DNA from 3 places in the Clostridium kluyveri DSM 555 genome. Region 1 is predicted to be linked to each of the others. Evidence: riboswitches for the same ligand, from Rfam matches in the RefSeq annotation. Region 1 holds a riboswitch; each other region holds the start of a gene.
What was found. Region 1 has a riboswitch for glycine ahead of gcvT (glycine cleavage system aminomethyltransferase GcvT). Riboswitches for the same ligand answer to the same signal wherever they lie in the genome.

Region 1 (2,280 bases):
CATGCTTCATAAGGAGCCTCATTAATCCATCCCGGTCTGTCCAAAAGCTCTTCATTAACTTCTTCTATCACACCACCTAATGGTGCATATACATCCGATGCCGCCTTAACAGATTCCACATCTAAAAATACTTCCCCTGCGGTAACTTCATCACCTTCCTCTGGAAGATTTACAAATACCAGATCCCCAAGTTCACTTTGAGCATAATCAGTTAGTCCCACCAAAGCCTTATCTCCTTCTATTTTTACCCATTCATGCGATTCAGTGTACATAAGTTCCTTTGGAAAATTCATGTTTTATTCCTCCTATTTACTTTTTTTATAAAATGGCAGCTCTACTACCTCTGCTTCTATTTTTTTTCTTCTTGCAATTACTGTTACTTTTGTTCCCAGCTTACTGTAATCTGAGGAAAGCAGTGCCATAGCTGCAGGATAACCAATATATGGACAGTGAGTTCCAGATGTGGTAATTCCAATATTATAATCTCCTGAATAAACCTCCATATTCTCCCTTATAATGCCTCTCCCTGTAACTTTTAATCCTACCCTCTTTTTTTGTATAGGCTGATTCTGCTCTAAGGCTTTCTTACCTATAAAGTCCTTTTTATCCATTTTAATAAACATGCCAAGACCCGCTTCTATAGGCGTTATTTCATCATTCATCTCATGTCCATACAAAGGCATGGAAGCTTCCAGTCTAAGTGTATCTCTGGCACCTAAACCACAGGGAATCAATCCCTCTTCCTTACCTGCTTCTAAAAGAGCCTCCCATATCCTAGGTGCTTTGTCAGATTCCATATATATTTCATAGCCATCTTCTCCGGTATATCCTGTTTTTGAAATCATGCACTTTGCCCCTTCTAAAGTACAGTTAAATATGCCGCTGTAATATTTCTTGGGTATTTCATCTGATTTTACCACATTGCTTATAACTGAAAATGAGGAAGGTCCCTGTAGTGCAATTTGCGCCACATCCTCTGAAATATCCTCAAATACTACATTCCCCTCACCATGAGATTTCATCCAGCTGTAATCCTTATCTTTATTTGCGGCATTGACCACAATCAAATAATCATTGTCCTTTACTTTATATACAATCATATCATCCACTACGCCGCCTTTTTCATTGCACATAGGGCTATATCTTGCCTGGCCATCATACATTCCTTCAAAATTATTGGTAAGCAAATGATTAAGATTTTTTAATGCATCTTCTCCTCTGCAAGTAATTTCTCCCATATGAGATACATCAAATAATCCACAGACTTTCCGTACTGCCATATGCTCTGCTATTACTCCCCCTTCATATTGAACTGGAAGCAGATAGCCTGCAAAAGGAACCATCTTCCCTTTATATTTTAGATGCTTTTCATAAAGTGGTGTCTTCTTTTCCATTGCTCCATCCCCTTTTCAATAATAAAAAAGCACATAAATAAACAACCTATTTATTTATGCGCTCTGTCTTTTATACCTGAAAGATTTTAGCTTCTTCGGTGTATTGCTACTTTCCAGAGTTTCGTCAAAATTCAGTCCTTTTACCTGAGAGTTTACTGCAGCTTCCCCTTCGGTGCCGCCATATTTCTGGCAGTCTCTCCTAAATTTATCATTCGAGTATTAATTTTTATTAATAAAATATTAGCATAGCCTTTTTACAGTGTCAACAAAAACACCAAAACTTGTATTAATTCCTTAAACTTTACCCCTCATTATTTGCAATAAAAAAATTAATATATAAAATTATTGTGAAATTCATATAATTTTTAACCTTTAGCAATATCTATACATAATATGTATTTTTTATAATTATTATGCGTAAAAATTCTAGATAATGTTATACAAATTTCTCCCGTAGCATAGGATATATAGGGTTCTGAAAAATAATTGTCAATTTTAGAATTCATAAGCTCATAATAGTATCTCTTTAGGGAATTATCTTCTCCCTTTACTGCAGGAGAAAATACAATACCATCAGGGTGGATACCACTTTTTTCTTTGGAAAAAATGGTATCGGTAATTTGAATTCCAGTCTCATCAAGAATATAAGCACACTCAATATCTAGATTTTTATATTTGTCTATAAACTCTAAAATTAAATTATCAAAGTTATTCACAGGATTTACTCTAAGTTCTTTAACAAACTTACTTAAAAACTTGTCAATTTTATACCTATAGAGCCTGTCTCTTCTGGCCTTTAAAATCATATGCTCTTTATAACTATTTACTGCATTTTCAATCTTATCATTAACCTTTTTAATCATATTATTATTTATAAATTCAGGCT
Region 2 (2,280 bases), 1.1 Mb from region 1:
AAAGAATTATTGCCTTGGATTTTTCCATTATAGCCGATGCAGTGATTATTTTGGTTCTATCCACATCCTGTACAAACCTCTTCACATACTTGTTAGCAGGATGGGTCAATATATTTTCTGATGTACCAATTTGCTCTATACTTCCGTCCTTCATTATGGCAATTCTATCACCTAATCTCAGTGCCTCGTCCAAATCATGAGTTATAAATATCACAGTTTTATGCATTCTTGATTGCAACTGCAGCATCTCTTCTTGCATCTCTTTGCGTATCAACGGATCTAACGCACTAAATGCTTCATCCATTAACAGTATACCTGCATCTGTTGCTAAAGCTCTAGCAAGTCCAACTCTCTGTTTCATACCTCCGCTCAATTCATCAGGCATACTTTCCTCATATCCTTTTAATCCCACCAATTCTAAAGCCTTATATGCCTTCTCTTTCCTCACTTTTAAGTCAATTCCCTGTATTTCCAATCCATATTCTACATTACTGCATATGGTTCTATGGGGAAAAAGAGCGAAATTTTGAAATACCATGGCTATTTTTTTTCGCCTGATTTCACGAAGCTTATCTTCACTGCATTTTAATATGTCTTCTCCATCAATTAATACCATGCCACTTGTCGCATCTATTAATCTATTCAGGCATCTTATTAAAGTAGACTTACCACTTCCTGATAGACCCATAATTACAAAAAATTCACCTTCGTTTACTTGAAAACTAGCATTATTTACTCCTACAGAATTTCCTGTCTTATTATGTATTTCATTTTTTGTCATTCCTTTTTCTAAAAGTGAAATTACCCTCTTAGGATTTTTCCCGAAAATCTTATATACATTTTTTACTTCTATTTGTGACATAATATTCTCCCTATCCAATTTAGAATGATAATCAAAATCTTCTAAACTAACAACTTTAAATATATTTAAAAGTTGTAACTAAAGATCGCTTTATTCTAACATATACCTTGTCTTTTTGTCAACATTCTGTCAATTTACAATTGATTTGAATTGACTGTTTAAACGTGTTATAATCATTTTATCAATTTAATAAGAACGGATGAAGATAATGGGAGTAATTTGTAAACCGTTATTGGACGAACCTCTGGAGAGACTCTTTAAGAGCACCGAAGGGGAAAGCCAAAATTTTGGTGAAACTCTCAGGTAAAAAGGACAGGGGATTTCATGTTTTAAGTTTCTGTCTGTCTTTTATAGACATACACTTAAAATCTGTTTTCCAGAGACTAATTTTATTTTTAGTCTCATTTTATTTTTTCTGGGTAAATTATTAACAATACAATAACTATTAAGGAGATGTAAATAATGAAAGCATTCATAACTGTAATTGGCGAGGATAAAACAGGTATTATCTATAATGTAACTTCTGTTTTATATGAAAATAATATAAATATCTTAGACATAAACCAAACTCTCATAAAAGATTACTTTACCATGGTAATGCTTGTAGACCTATCCCAAATGAACATAACTTTTAGTAATTTAAAAACTGCTCTTGAAGATAAGGCAAAAAAAATTGATGTGGTTATCAAAATTCAACGAGAAGATATATTTACTTCTATGCATGAAATTTAAACTGAGGAGTTGGATAAAATGATCAATACTAAAAATATATTAGAAACAATTAATATGATCCATAGAGAAAATTTAGATATAAGAACTATAACCATGGGAATATCCCTTTTAGATTGTATAGATAGCGATGGTAAAAAAGCACGTACAAAAATATATGATAAAATAACTACCTGCGCTGAAAATCTAGTTAAAACTGCCCAGGAAATCGAAGTGGAATACGGTATTCCAATAATAAATAAAAGAATATCTGTAACTCCTATTTCCCTTATTGCACAGGCAAGTTCCGATACAGATTATATAGAATATGCAAAAATTTTAGATAAGGCAACCCAAACACTGGGTATTGATTTCATTGGAGGCTTTTCATGTCTTGTACATAAAGGCTATTCTAAAGGCGACAAGATATTAATTAAATCCCTTCCAGAAGCACTATCTGTTACTGAAAAAGTATGTTCTTCTGTAAATGTAGCTACTACAAAAGCAGGAATAAATATGGATGCTGTAAGGGATATGGGACGTATAATAAAACAAACTGCCTATCTTACACGAGAAAAGGAAAGCATAGGATGTGCTAAACTTGTAGTATTTTCAAATGCCGTTGAAGATAATCCTTTCATGGCAGGAGCATTTCATGGAGTAGGAGAAGCTGACTGCATAATAAACGTAGGAGTAAGTGGTCCCGGTGT
Region 3 (2,280 bases), 1.7 Mb from region 1:
GCTGTTGTAACGAACCGTTGTTTTTTTCTTGTCCAGCACCTTGAATATCTGTTCGAAATACGTCCGGGCATTTTCCCTTACCTGCTCGTCGGTCAAAGCATTACGGCCCTTTGATTTGCCTGATGGGTCACCGATTTTTCCGGTGAAATCACCGATGATAATCACCGCTTCATGCCCTAAGTCCTGCATCTGCTTGATTTTTCGCAGTACAACGGCATGCCCTAGGTGGATATCCGGCGCACTTGGATCCAGTCCCAATTTGATAATCAGGGGCCGATTGTTTTGAATGAATTCCGTCAGCTTGTTTCGTAGTTCATCCTCATCTACCAGTATGCTAACGCCCTTTGCTATAATACGCAGTTGTTCCTCGACAGTTTTCATTTTCATCTCTCCTTGAATATTAAATATTCATTCTAAAGCGAGGCGGTTAATCTGCATTATGTCTTTGGACATGGTATGCAATTTTCAACGCACGATTTTTGAAAGAAAATAGTGAAATCACATCACAAATGTGGTCTACAATTACCGGCACTACTACTTTATGCCTAATTCCTTTTTTTATATTAGTAATTAAAATAATAATGCCAGATTCGCTTATGTTATTTAAACTTACAAATCATGGTAATATTGTCTTTAAATTTTGGTGTACGGTTGTAATCTAAGGACTAAAAGCCCTTATCTAACGATATAGGCTTTTTTTACATTCAAGGTTTTAGAGATGAGGAGGCTATATACACTCAAAAATGAAGAAATCATTGCAATTTTATTAAAAATATATTAATATATAACGGTAAATTGAATATTTCAGATGAAAATAGTGGGAGAGTTATGGCAATAGCCATTCACCGAAGAAGTAAATCTTTCAGGTACCTATTTAATTTAGAGATGACCGCTATTGGATGAATCCTTGGAGAGACTCTTAATGAGCACCGAAGGAGAAAGTCGAAGGGCGAAACTCTCAGGTAAAAGGACAGGGAAAAGGTAGCATGTCTTATAATGGTAATACATAATTGATTACTTCATTCAAAGCTTATCTATTCCCATTTGTATCTCTAATCAAAAAATATTTACATAGCAAAAGGCATCTTTGGGAGATGCCTTTTGCTAAAATGGAGGGATAAAATGGAGCAATTCACAAAGGAACATTATTAGTTTAATCACATTAAGTACTGTATTAGTGATATCATATTTTGTAATGATTTCTTATGACAGTGCTCGTATCAATAATATTTTAAAATGAATTTTAAAACAGCAGTATTAGAAAGGCGGAATATATATGTCAGAAAATGAAAACTTATCACGAGGATTAAAAAATCGGCATGTTCAACTACTTGCAATTGGAGGTGCAATTGGTACCGGATTATTCCTTGGTTCAGGCAGATCAATTCATTTGGCAGGGCCATCTATTTTATTTGCATATACCATAACAGGGGTAGTTTGTTTTCTTATCATGCGTGCTCTTGGGGAATTATTGCTCTCTAATTTAAACTATCATTCTTTTGTAGACTTTGTACAGGAGTATATGGGAAATGGAGCAGCATTTATTACTGGATGGACTTATTGGTTTTGTTGGATCTCACTTGCTATGGCTGATTTAACTGCATCAGGACTTTATATACAATATTGGCTGCCTAATATAGCTCAATGGGTTCCGAGTCTTGTAGTTCTTATAATTTTATTAATTATGAACCTCACTACAGTAAAGTTGTTCGGGGAAATGGAATTCTGGTTTGCTTTAATTAAAATTGTTGCAATTTTAGCACTAATTATAATTGGTACATTTATGATTATTAAAGGATTTTCTACAAATGTTGGCGCATCTAGCTTTACGAATCTTTGGAATCACGGAGGATGGTTTCCAAATGGGACAAGTGGTTTTATTCTTTCCTTTCAAATGGTCGTATTTGCTTTTACAGGAATTGAATTGGTTGGCTTGACAGCGGGTGAAACTGAAAATCCAGAGTATGTCATTCCAAAGGCTATTAACAATATTCCAATTAGAATTATTATTTTTTACATTGGAGCACTTACTGTTATTATGAGTATATACCCTTGGAATTCAATTAATGCAGATAAAAGTCCATTTGTACAGGTATTTGCAGCAGTGGGAATCGCAGCAGCAGCAAGTATTGTAAATTTTGTTGTGTTAACGTCAGCGGCATCTGCTTGCAATAGCGGAATATTTAGTACAAGCCGTATGGTCTATTCTCTTGCTAAAGAAAATAATGCCCCTAATTCAATGAAAAGGTTAACTTCTAATAAAGTACCTTCTAATGCTTT

Region 2: another riboswitch for glycine. It lies ahead of CKL_RS03810 (ACT domain-containing protein); the one in region 1 lies ahead of gcvT (glycine cleavage system aminomethyltransferase GcvT).
Region 3: another riboswitch for glycine. It lies ahead of CKL_RS17165 (amino acid permease); the one in region 1 lies ahead of gcvT (glycine cleavage system aminomethyltransferase GcvT).

Annotation. Positions count from the first base shown of each region.
Region 1 covers NC_009706.1:1,876,070-1,878,349, forward strand. Annotated here, with positions in the region: gene gcvH (glycine cleavage system protein GcvH) at 1-293, opposite strand, end outside; gene gcvT (glycine cleavage system aminomethyltransferase GcvT) at 306-1,394, opposite strand; glycine riboswitch at 1,517-1,606, opposite strand; gene CKL_RS08720 (EAL domain-containing protein) at 1,760-2,280, opposite strand, start outside.
Region 2 covers NC_009706.1:768,693-770,972, reverse strand. Annotated here, with positions in the region: gene CKL_RS03815 (quaternary amine ABC transporter ATP-binding protein) at 1-862, opposite strand, end outside; glycine riboswitch at 1,097-1,188, shown strand; gene CKL_RS03810 (ACT domain-containing protein) at 1,325-1,594, shown strand; gene CKL_RS03805 (PFL family protein) at 1,613-2,280, shown strand, end outside.
Region 3 covers NC_009706.1:3,573,014-3,575,293, reverse strand. Annotated here, with positions in the region: gene tyrS (tyrosine--tRNA ligase) at 1-381, opposite strand, end outside; glycine riboswitch at 898-984, shown strand; gene CKL_RS17165 (amino acid permease) at 1,277-2,280, shown strand, end outside.